One region of the Rhodococcus sp. 06-1460-1B genome, then DNA from elsewhere that is predicted to be linked to it. Evidence: riboswitches for the same ligand, from Rfam matches in the RefSeq annotation. Region 1 holds a riboswitch; the other holds the start of a gene.

Evidence for each region. Region 1 has a riboswitch for S-adenosylmethionine ahead of CH268_RS19645 (ABC transporter substrate-binding protein). Riboswitches for the same ligand answer to the same signal wherever they lie in the genome.
Region 2: it holds a riboswitch for S-adenosylmethionine, as region 1 does, so the genes downstream of both, CH268_RS14605 (aminotransferase class V-fold PLP-dependent enzyme) here and CH268_RS19645 (ABC transporter substrate-binding protein) in region 1, are expected to answer to the same signal.

Annotation. Positions count from the first base shown of each region.
Region 1 covers NZ_NOYS01000033.1:278,737-284,945, forward strand. The annotation lists gene CH268_RS19635 (ABC transporter permease) at 1-193, opposite strand, end outside; gene CH268_RS19640 (ABC transporter permease) at 186-1,166, opposite strand; gene CH268_RS19645 (ABC transporter substrate-binding protein) at 1,163-2,773, opposite strand; SAM riboswitch class I at 2,994-3,087, opposite strand; gene CH268_RS19650 (hypothetical protein) at 3,191-3,697, opposite strand; gene CH268_RS19655 (HNH endonuclease signature motif containing protein) at 4,068-5,975, shown strand; gene CH268_RS19660 (TfoX/Sxy family protein) at 6,124-6,209, shown strand, end outside.
Region 2 covers NZ_NOYS01000026.1:27,436-33,644, forward strand. The annotation lists gene alc (allantoicase) at 1-234, shown strand, start outside; gene CH268_RS14595 (YbaK/EbsC family protein) at 262-735, shown strand; gene CH268_RS14600 (hypothetical protein) at 747-1,250, opposite strand; gene CH268_RS14605 (aminotransferase class V-fold PLP-dependent enzyme) at 1,405-2,736, opposite strand; SAM riboswitch class IV at 2,791-2,906, opposite strand; gene CH268_RS14610 (Pls/PosA family non-ribosomal peptide synthetase) at 3,102-6,209, shown strand, end outside.

The DNA.
Region 1 (6,209 bases):
CTCCGCTCGCGAACACGGAGGGGAAGAGTGCGAATCCCAGCGCGAGCAGCAACACGAGCGCGGACGAGGTAAGCCACACGTGCTTCAGGGCGTTCGTCACAACCCGGCGACGACGAGCTGTCGACGGCACCGACTCTGCCTTGGGCGACGCCTCCGCCTGAATCTGGAGATCACGAATCAGAATGTCAGACATGCGCTTTCTCCGGTTCCGCGACTGCGCGCGCAGGCTTGTACTCGCGCACGATGCGCGGGTCTATCAGCGGATACAGCAGGTCCACGGCCAGGTTCACCACGACGAACACCAGCGAGGTCAACACCACGATGCCCTGCACCACCGGAATGTCCTGGGCCAACACCGAGGTCTGGGTCAGCCGTCCCACTCCGGCCCGCGAGAAGACCGTCTCGACGACGACCGATCCGGCGAGCAGCGTCCCCACCAACACACCCGCGATCGTGAAAGCCGGGATGGACGACAGCCGCGCTATATGCCGCGTTTGCACCCGTAGCCGCGAGACGCCCTTGGCGCGAGCAACATCGACGAACGGCTGCTTCCAGGTAGTCGACATGCTGGTGGCCAACACCTGAGCGATGACCGCACCGGTCGGCAATGCCAACGTGACCGCAGGCAACACCAGTGCAGCCGCTCCGGCGTCACCGAAGGCCGGGAACCACCTCAACTGGAACGAGAACAGTTGCAGCAACAGCAGTCCCACCCAGAAGGTCGGTACAGCCACCCCGAGCGGCGGGAGTGCGAACAACAGATTCTCGAGCCACGGCGTTCGGGTGTACGTCGCGGCATACGCCAGTGCCGACCCGAACACGACCGCCAATACCAGTGCGGTGCCTGCGAGGCCGAGCGTGCTCGGCACGGCATCGAGGATCGCCGTCGTCACCGGCTGTCCGGTGGCGATGGACAATCCGAAATTGCCCTGCACAGCCCCGGTCAGCGAATGCCAGTACTGCACCCACACCGGCTGGTCCAAACCGTAGCGGGCCTGCAATTCTGCGACGGCCGCCGCGTCGACCGGTGTGCCCGAACCGGCAGAGTCGACAGCGAGACTGACCGGGTCCGAGGGCAGCAGGAACAGCACGCCGAACGAGATGGTGAACGCGGCCCACAGCACTGCCACTGCCTGCAGTACGCGCTGCCCGAGGTACCGGATCATGCGCTCAGCCAGGTATCGAAGAACTGCAGTCGAGCGGAGGCCTCGAACTTCAGGTCCTGCACTTTCGACGCCGCGCCGACGGCCTGCGACAGCTCGATGGTGGGGATCCACAGTCCGTTGTCGAGCACCTGCTGCTGAGCGGTGGCGAGGATGTCGTTGCGCGCCGTTAGATCGGTGGTCGAGAGCTGATCGGTCAGCGATGCATCCAGATTGGGAATCGGGCCGCGCGCGTTCAGGTTACGTCCGTCCACGGCGAACGTGGTGCGCAGAATGTCGCCGTCGGCGCGGGTGCTGTTGTAGTACGTGGAGTCGTAGTCCTTGGTGCCCTGACGTGCTGTCGCCTCGGACGTCGAGACCAACTCGAGCTGCAGGTCGACGCCCACCGCACGTAGCTGCTGCTGCGTCAACTCCAGGATCGCCTGGTTGCCAGCGAACACTGCGGAGTACATGACCTCGAAACTCAGCCTCTGCCCGTCCTTTTCACGGATTCCGTCGGCACCGGGAACCCAGCCGGCGTCGTCGAGCAGCGATTTCGACTTCTCGGGATCGTAGGTGACATCGGCGAGTTCGACGTAACCTGGGGTGGCGCTGGCCAACGTGCTTGTCGCCGTGCGGAAGTCGGGCCCGAGGACGGTATCGACGAGTTCCTGACGGTTGATCGCCGGTACCAGGGCCGTCCGGACGGCGGGGTCTTGTAGCGCCCCGCGAGTGACGTTGGGCTGAATGCCGAACGGGACTCCCGGGTTCGAGGTGGTCAGAATTCGGCCGCCGGTCGCTTCGATCTGCGGAGCGTCCTGCGGCAACGCGTCGCTGACGGCGTCGAGCTGATCGGAGGACAAGCTTCCTGTGCGAACGCCCGACTCGGGCACGATGGTGAATTCGATGCGATCGAGATAGGCCTCGCCGGTGTGACCGAATACCGCTGAACCCCAGTTGTATCCGCTTCGCTTGGCCAGACTGACTGAACGGTCCTGCTGGTAGTCCGCGTAGGTGAACGGTCCCGATCCGATATTGGTACCCAAGCACCGCGACTCGGCCGACTGCGCCGAGGTCGCGATGGATTGAATTCCGAGCTGAGGTGTCGAACTCGCTTGCAGGAACTGCGCATTCGGTGCTGCGAAGTCGATGCGCACCGTCGAGGGGTCGACCACCGTCGCGCTCTGATAGCCGGTCAGATAGCTCGCCGCCAACGGTGCCTTCGCTGCACCGAGGCCGATGATCGCGTCGAAATTCGCCTTCACCGCCGCCGCGTCGAGCACCGTGCCGTCACTGAAGGTGACGCCGTCCTTCAGCGTGAATGTGAAGGATTTCGCATCGGGACCCACGTCCCACCGCTCGGCCAGCCACGGTTCGATCTCACCGGTTTCGGGGTTCTGATCGGTGAGTGAATCGACGACCTGACGGGTCACGTAGATGGTCTGGTTGGTGCCGGACTGGGCGGGATCCGAGCAGGTCGGGGCCCCGGACAAGCCGTAACGCAAAGTTCCGCCGGACTGGGCCGGACCGGCGTCGGCGGCCGTGGTGGCGGCACCACCGGCGCATCCGGCGAGGACTGTGGCCGTAGTGGCGATCAGGCCGGCCACCAGGAATGCAGGACGAGTGGACACGTAGGTGTCTCCGATATCTGGTCGATCGCGCGCACGATCCCGCATCCGAGCTGGGTGTGCCCAGGAAGGAGTGCGCGCAGATGATGAGGTGAGGTGTGAAGGACGAGTTGTGACGAAATGTCAGCTGCGACAGGTCGAACCGTTGAGGCGGCACAGATCGACATGGAGACGGCGGCAACCGTTGACGAAGCCTGCGGCAACTCGGGTGTTCACGTGCAATCCTCCATCGGTCCCGGCGGTAGCACCCTCACCCGACGAGCGGGGGGTTGCTGCGACGTCATAGAGCCAGGTCTCTCGGTCGCTCTGGATGGTCCTACAGTTTCCGATACTACGAGAGCATCGCCCCGGTTGCCAACCGGGGTAGGAAAACCCGCCGATAACAGACGCGAGAAGCGCGGTCGGACCGACGCCTACCGTTCAGACGGCCAGCGCCAGTCCAGCGCTCCCACTCGCGCAAGATCTCGAATCATCATGCGACGCAACTTTGTTCAACTCTGGCGCATTCACGCGGTGCACCCAGTAGTCGATCGCTTCGCCGGCATGAGCGAATCGGACGAGGACGTCCATGCAGAGCCAGGTCGCGACCGAGAAGTCCTGTTCCGCACCGTCGAGACCGATCAGTGTCAATTCTTCTCCCACAGCAAGCAACGCGCGATCGATATCGGAACCGCCGGGGCCGAGCCACGCCAGTGCTCGTCCGAGTAGCGCCCAGTCTCCGGCGGTCACAGGCTCATCGGCCGATTGTCTGCACAGTTCCGCAGCCGCAGCGAGAGCATCCGCCACCGGTGCCGACACCGAACCGTGGAGCTCAGCGAGAATGCCGCGATCGGAGTCGACCAGATCGGCCATGTAGCGCCAGCGGGCAGGAAGCGCCGCGTCCTCTGGCCACAGGTCGGCGGTGCCGAACTGGAGACGGGTGATCATGTCCTTGGGCGAACTGCACGAAACCGCGGAGCCACACGAGTCGTTCATGTCGATCATCCCCACTGGGTCAACACACAACATTGGACACCGGCTCGACAGTCGCGTTCGGAGATACCGTCGAGCAGTGGCTTTCGTCACCGATGCAAGCAACGCTGCTGTGGTCGTTACGTCCGCCTTGGGGGATATTGAACGCCGCCACCAGCATCTTCGCGACTCGTGGTTGTACAAAACCGACAACGTCACACTTTTGGTCCATATGTAATTGGCCGCATAGTGCCGTGCTCCGACTCCAGCTGGGCCGCAGCGACAGCCAAATGATGCGGGAACGTACGTTCGAATACTTGTCGGTGGGTCGCGATAGATTCTGTTCATGCTTTCGGGGGACGGCGGATCAGGGGTGGACGGCATCGAGACGGTGCCGCCTGCCCCTGACGTGTCCGATCCCGAACTGGCTGTGTTGGTCGAGGCGGTGGAGTTGGCGGTCGCCGAGTTGGCGGTCGCCGAGTTGGCGGGGCAGGCGTCGGTGTCGTGGTCGAATGCCGACCGGCGTGCGGTGATCCAACGCATGGAAACTGTGTCGCGGTCTGTGACGGCGTATTCGCACACCTGGCTCAACGAGTTGATCGCACAGCACGGCCTCGATGTGTATCCGGGGTCGGTGCCGTGCGCGGTGGCGTGGATGCTGCGAATCACCCCACGCGCGGCCGGGGCGCGGGTACGTCTGGCCGCGGAGTTGGGTGACCGCACCGCATTGTCCGGCGAAGTTCTGCCTCCGTTGTTGCCGCGCACCGCTGCAGCGGTGCGGGCAGGGTTGCTCGATGCCAAGCATGTGCAGATGATCCGCGAATTCTTCCGGCATCTGCCGTCGAGTGTCGATCCGCAGACACGCGATCGCGCCGAACAGCAATTGGTGGGTCTCGCCTCGACCCGACGGCCCGACGACTTCGCGCCACTGGTGGCGCACCTGGACTCGATCCTCGACCCCGACGGCGACTTCGACGAGAACGAAGACGAAGACGAGGACAAGAACGCGAAGCCGAGGCCACGGAAACGGGATGCGTTCTTCTACCTCGGTGAGCAGGGGTCCGACGGAATGTCCGAGGGGAAGTTCTGCGTCGACTCGGAGCTACGGGCCTACCTCGAAGCTCTGTTCTCCAAGGCCGCGAAGCCGGGGGTGAACAATCCTGCCGACCCGACATCGATCGTCCACGAGGATGAAGCTGACAGCAAGTCCACTGCAGAGCAGCCCGAGCCGACGTCCGAGCCGTCGTCCGGTGATGCCGGGTCGAGCGATGCAGGCCTGTGGGATGGGACGCCCCGCAACGGGGACAGTGACTGCAGTGACGACGACTGCGGTGACGAGGACTGCTGCGAAGGCGAGTGCGACGGTGACGACTGTGGTTGCCGCACAATGCCCGACGACACGCTCGACTCCGACGGATACGACGGCACGGCAGGCACTGCTGAACCCAGTGCCCACTCCGGATACGACGCCGACGCTTGCGCTGACGGCGACGGTGACGGTGACGGTGACGATTACGATGACGCACCGGACACCGCAGTGCGGGACACGGCCGTGCGGGACGCTGCCGCCGCGCGAGATCTACGCACCCAGAACGAACGCCGCCACGACGCCCTGAAAATGGCGCTCCGGCACACCCTCGCCTCCGGCACCCTCGGCACCCACCGCGGCCTACCCGTCACCGCCATCGTCACCATGAGTCTGAAAGACCTCGACGCAGGCTGCGGCTACGCCATGACCGCCACCGGATCCCGCGTCTCGATCCGCGACGCCATCCGCATGGCCTCGCACGCCCACCACTACCTCACCATCTTCGACGACAACGGCAGAGCCCTCTACCTCGGCCGATCCAAACGCATCGCCTCCGCCGACCAACGCATCGTCCTCATCGCCCGAGACAGGGGTTGCAGCTTCCCCTCCTGCACCCGACCGGCAACCTGGTGCCAGTCCCATCACCTCGACGACTGGGTCGAGGGCGGACCCACCGACATCGACTCCCTCACCTTCGGATGCGACATGCACCACGCACTCGTCGGCACCGGACCCGGAAAGTGGGCCACCACCAAAACCACAGCAGGACACCGCTATCCAGGCCGCACCCTGTGGCACCCACCAACAGGGATGGACCCCACACGCCGTGGGCTGATCAATCACGCACACCACCCAGAAGAAGTCCTCTACCCACCCGACCACCACAACGACAACACCCGCGACACAGGCGACACCGGCGACGAAGAACCACGACAACCCGCATGACGCCCCACACCACCACCACGGCACAGCCCTGCCTCCGGCAGGACTGCAACGCAGATACCGAATCCCCCCCCTTGCGTCGACCCACAGTTGCGCTCGATACGACCAGGGGGTTCCATCGATACAACCATCACAGGAGGAGTACGAGCGCATGGCGTACGACGAGCTTCTTGCGGACCGCATCCGCGACGCTCTCAGGGACCAGGAGAGTCTGCGTGAGCAGAAGATGTTCGGCGG
Region 2 (6,209 bases), on a different contig from region 1:
GAGCTGGACACCAGTTGCTTCCTGGGCAACGCCCCCGGCGCCGCGTCCCTGCAAGGGCGACTGGGCGACGGCGACTGGATCGAACTCCTGCCGCGAACGACACTGCAGCCCGACACTCGGCATCGCTTCGTTCTCGACCACGACACTCCGGTGTCGGAGGTGCGAATGGACATCTTCCCCGACGGGGGAATGGCGCGATTGAGACTGTTCGGTGATCTCGACCTGTCTGCGTAAACGGTCGTGTGGCAATAGGGTTGGGGCATGTCCCGGCTACTTCATCCGAATGCAGCCCACGTTGCCGACACCCTGATTTCTCGTGGTCATCACGGGGTGGTGGTGAACAGTCCCGAGGGCACCCACACCGCCGCCGACGCCGCAGCTGCGTTGGGCGTCGATGTGGGTGCGATCGTGAAGTCGATGGTGTTTCTGCTCGACGACGAGCCGGTGTTGCTCCTGGTGTCCGGGGCTCACAATGTTCATCTCGAGCACACCGGTGAGCGTCTCGGCGGCACGCTCGCCCGGGCCGATCTGCGTACCGCCAAGCACGCCACCGGCCAGCCGATCGGGGGAATCGCTCCGGTGGGCCATCCGACGAATTTGGATACGTTCGTCGATCAGGACCTTGCGGCCCACCCCGAACTGTGGGCCGCGGCCGGGCACATCGACACGATCTTCCGCTCGTCGTACACCGAGTTGCTGCGCATCACCGCAGGTCTGGCGATCGACGTCACCTGAGCTCGAACGACCTAGGAAGCAAGGGTCGGGGCAATTCGGGGTGCGCCGAGGATCGCGTCGACGACGTCGGTGTCGAGGCGGGTGCCGCGCGATTCGAGGAGCGGCAACACTCCCGCGGCCAGGAACGTCGACTGCCGCTCGATCTCGCCGTGTACCTGCAGCGTCACGCCGTCGGCGACGTCGGCCGCGGTGACGTCGGAGATCAAACTCGCCAGTCCCGACGGGGTACCGACGTAGCGGATGGACGACGGGCTTGCCGGCGCGTCGAGTGCGGCGAATTCCCGACGGGCCGTCCTGGCGTCGGCAGCGATGTAGATCTCGAGATCGAGGAAGACCGCGAGATTGTCGGCCGATTCACCGCGGTCGACGGCTTCTGCGTGCAACCGGGTGCGTTGTTGCTGAGCTTCCCGCAGGTCCGAGGCAACGATTCTGATGGTGTTCACCTCGGGCCCGACGGTCAGTTCGGTCCAGACGTCAGCGGATTCGATGGCTATGCGGGTGTGATTGTGCGACATGAGTGGTGGTCCTGATTCGTCGGTCGGGATGCGCATGCGGTCGGAGCGGAGCCGAACTCGAACACGACCCGGACGCAGTGCGGCACAGATCGACATACCTGTTGCACCAGTGGCGATTGCCACGCGACACGACACTCACGGTCATGACGCCATGCTAACTGCCTGTGGGGCTGCACGGGGATCCAACCCCGGCGGCCCCGTCGGCCAGGGCGGGGAACGGCCGACGGTCCGGTACGGGGTTCCACCACCCGGCTTCTTCGGCGTAAGCCCATGTCGGCCCGGACTCGACGAACGCTGCCAACGCGTCGACGAGTCGGTCCACGTCGGCCGAGGAACTGCCGAGACCGATACTGGCCCGCACGGCACCGTCGGCATGACCGAGCCGGCGCAGCAGCGGGTGGGCGCAGAACTTTCCGTCGCGCACTCCGATGCCGTGTTCGGCCGACAGGTACGCCGCCACTTCACCGGGGTCGTGGCCGGCGACGGTGAAGGTGACGATGCCGACGACGTCGGGCGCGTCGGCCCACACCTGCAGCAGTTCGACACCCTTCAGTGCGGCCAACCCGTCCCGCAATCGGGTGGACAATTCCCGCTCGTGCGCCGTCGCGGCATCCTCGTCGAACGACGCGATGGCCTCGCACGCCGCCGCCAGCGCGGCGACTCCGAGCACGTTGGGCGTTCCCGCCTCGTGACGCTGCGGTGCGGGAGCCCAGTCGGTGTGCTCGATCGTCACACTGCGCACGGCACCGCCGCCGGCCAGGTGGGGCTCGCCCGCGTCGAGCCAATCACGGCTTCCCACAAGCACACCCGCGCCGAACGGGGCGTAGAGCTTGTGACCGGAGAACGCCAGATAGTCCACACCGAGTGCGGCGATGTCCACTCGACGGTGCGGAACGAGCTGTGCGCCGTCGACGACGATCCGGGCACCGTGGCGATGCGCGAGATCGGCCAGTTGCTCGATGGGGAGCACTTCGCCGGTGACGTTCGATGCACCCGTGATGGCCAGTAGCGCAGCAGGTTTCGCAGCCAGTTCGGAGTCGAGCCGGGCGAGCGTTTCGGCCAGCGTCGATGCCGCGACCACCACTCGGCGATTGCGCCACGGCAAGAGGTTGGCGTGGTGTTCGATATCGAGCACCACGGTATCCCCCGGCACGCACGCGGCCAACAGATTGAGCGAATCGGTGGTGTTGCGTGTGAACACGACCACTGAATTCGTCTGTGCACCAACGAATTCAGCCACGGTCTCACGCGCCTTCTCGTACGCCGCGGTGCACACCCGAGACGCGTAGCCGGCCCCGCGGTGCACGCTCGAATAGAACGGCAGCAACTCCGCGATCCGATCGGTCACTGCGGACAGCGCAGGCGCGCTGGCCGCGTAATCGAAATTGGCGTAGGTGCACGTGCCGCCGTGAACCAACGGAACCTGCAACTCCGTGCCGGAAACAGGGGCAAAAGGGGTGCAGGGACGGGAAAGTACAGACGTCATGACAGATCAAGCCCTCACGTTCGAGGGACCCGCAACGGAAGATATTCGTGAACGAGTCCGCGCTTGCCGCACCGATTGTTCGGTGTCAGCCTGGTCGTCACCCGGAGCACCCCACCGCGAAGGAGGGTTGCCGACCAGCAAGCCGGGGCTCGATGCTGGTACTCGTGACCGTGGTCAAGACACTGGCAAACCCGCCACGGTTTTGTCAAGCCGGGGATCGCTCCGACACAGCAGTAGGATTTCCGCGGTGGGAAGGCGCGCTCGTTCACCTGCTGGCAAACAGAACGTGAGATAACCAACGGCGCTGCTTTCCCCAGCACCACAAGAGTCATCTGCCAACGAACGAGAAGGACACCCGGTTGCCTGTGCACCAAGAGAACGATCTGCCGGGTTCGAGCACGGATATCGCACCTGCTCCGGCCGCGTTTCTCCGCTCGCCCCTTGCCCCGCCGGCCCGCACACTGATCGACGTACTGCAGGAGACCGCCGATCGCTTCCCGGATGCACCCGCGATCGACGACGGGACGGTGTCGGTCAGCTACGCCGAACTGCTGGACGACATCGCTGAGGGCGCCCAGTGGCTCGCCGACGCCGGTGTCCGGCGCGGCGACCGCGTCGGCATCAGGATGCCGTCGGGGTCCTTCTCGCTCTATGTCGCGATTCTGTCGATCCTCGACGTCGGGGCTGCGTACGTACCCGTCGACGCCGACGATCCGGAAGAGCGCGCCGAATTGGTCTTCGGTGAGGCGCAGGTGACGGCCATCGTCACTGCGGGCGGAATCGCTGCCGGCACCGCGCCGAAACAGAATGCGCCCGAACTGGGTGCCGGTACTCCGGTGCCCGAGCTGCCCACACCCGAGGACGACGCGTGGGTGATCTTCACCTCGGGTTCGACCGGAACCCCCAAAGGTGTTGCAGTCAGCCACCGTAACGCCGCGGCGTTCGTCGACGCCGAGGCCCGCATGTTTTTGCAGAAGGATCCGCTGGGTCCGGGCGACCGAGTGCTCGCCGGTCTGTCGGTGGCATTCGACGCCTCCTGCGAGGAGATGTGGCTGGCGTGGCGGCACGGTGCCTGTCTGGTGCCCGCGCCGCGGTCGTTGGTGCGGTCCGGTTTCGATCTGGGGCCGTGGCTCGTCTCCCGCGACATCAGTGTCGTTTCGACGGTGCCCACGCTCGCGTCGCTGTGGCCCGCAGTAGCGCTGGAAGCGGTGCGGCTGCTCATCTTCGGCGGCGAGGCCTGCCCGCCGGAGCTGGCCGAGCGGCTCGCCGTCGAGGGCCGCGAGGTCTGGAACACGTACGGTCCCACCGAGGCGACGGTCGTCGCCTGTGCGGCGATCATGGACGGCAAGGGCCCTGTCCGGATCGGCCTTCCCCTCGACGGGTGGGACCTGGCTGTGGTCGACGGTTCGGGACTACCCGTGCAGGTGGGTGAGATCGGCGAGCTGGTCATCGGCGGCGTCGGACTCGCGCGGTATCTCGATCCGGCCAAGGATGCCGAGAAGTACGCGCCCATGCCATCTCTCGGGTGGGAACGGGCGTATCGCAGCGGCGATCTGGTCAAGCTCGAGCTCGAAGGGCTCTTGTTCCAGGGTCGCGCCGACGATCAGGTCAAGCTCGGCGGGCGACGCATCGAGCTCGGCGAGATAGACAATGCGCTGCAAGCACTTCCGGGCGTCGGCGGCGCGGCGGCCGCCATCCGCAAGACGGCGGCCGGAAACTCGGTGTTGGTCGGATACCTCGCCAGCACCAATCCCGATTTCGATCTCGAAGCCGCACGCGAATTGCTCGCCGAGCAGTTGCCCGCGGCATTGGTGCCCAGGCTTGCGCTGGTCGACGAGATGCCCACGCGCACCTCGGGCAAGGTCGACCGCAACGCGCTGCCGTGGCCCCTGCCCGGCATGGCAGGAGCGTCCGCGCTCGGTGGGACGGCGGGCTGGGTGGCCGAACTGTGGACCAACATCCTCGGTGCGCAGGTCTCGGACGAGAGCGCCGATTTCTTCGCCAACGGGGGCGGCTCGCTCTCGGCCGCCCAGTTGGTGACGGCACTGCGCGAACGGTTCCCCGAGATCACCGTCGCGCAGCTGTACGACCACCCGCGGCTGGGTTCGCTGGCGCAGTATCTGGATGATTTGAAGCCGGTCGTCGAGGCCGTTCCCCGTGCGGTCGCCCCGACGTCGCGCACCGCGCAATGGGCGCAGATCGCGGCAACGGTTCCGTTGACCACCCTGACCGGATTGCAGTGGGTCACCTGGCTCGGGCTGCTCTTCAACGTCATGTCCTGGTTCGGCGACGTGCCCTGGGCCCCGACGCTGTCGTGGTGGTGGGTGCTCGTGGCATTCGTCCTGTTCATCACTCCGGTCGGCCGCATGGCGATCTCGGTGATCGGATCTCGCATCCTGTTGGCGGGCTTGAAACCCGGTGCGTATCGACGCGGCGGCAGCATGCACATCAGGCTCTGGGCGGCAACACGATTGACCGACGCCAGCGGTGCCTCGAACCTCTCGGGTGCGCCGTGGATGGTCTACTACGCGCGTGCGCTCGGTGCCAAGATCGGCAAGGGCGTCGACCTGCACACGATGCCGCCCGTCACCGGCATGCTCGAACTCGGCGACGGCTGTTCCATCGAGCCCGAGGTCGACCTGTCCGGGCACTGGATCGACGGCGATCTCGTCTACATCGGCGGCATCGAAATCGGTGCCGGTGCCACCGTCGGCGCACGCTCCACGTTGTTGCCCGGCACCAAGGTCGGCAAGAACGCGGTCGTCACGGCAGGCTCGGCCGTCGTCGGACGAGTGAAGGCCGGTCAGATGTGGTCCGGCTCGCCGGCTCAGAAGGTAGGCAAGGCCGACCATCCGTGGCCCGCCGAGACACCGCCGCGCGCCACGAAATGGGTGTTCGCGTACGGCGTCGCGTCCCTGTTCCTGTCCGGCATGGCACTGTTCTCCATCGGCGTCAGCCTCGTGCTGATGGGCTGGTGGATTCACACCGCGGACTCCGTGTTCGACGCCTTCGAACGTGGCCTGGTGATGTTGCCCGTCGCGACGCTGGTCTCGTTGGCGGTGTTCGCACTGATCACCGTCGTCGCGGTGCGGTTGCTCGGCATCGGACTCGTCGGCGGCTACCACCCGGTGCGCAGCCGTATCGGCTGGCAGGTCTGGGCCACCGAACGTCTGATGGACTCCGCGCGCACCTTCCTGTTCCCGCTCTATGCATCGCTGCTGACGCCGCACTGGCTTCGACTGCTGGGCGCGAAGATCGGCAAGGACGTCGAGGCGTCGACGGTGCTGATGATTCCCAAGTTCACCACCGTCGCCGACGGTGCGTTCCTGGCGGACGACACCATGGTCGCCAGTTACGAACTCGGCGGCGGTTGGATGCACCTGGGTGACGCCAAAGTGGGCAAGCGGGCGTTTCTCGGAAACTCCGGCATGACGGGACCGGGGCGGACCGTCCCGAAGAACGGTCTCGTTGCG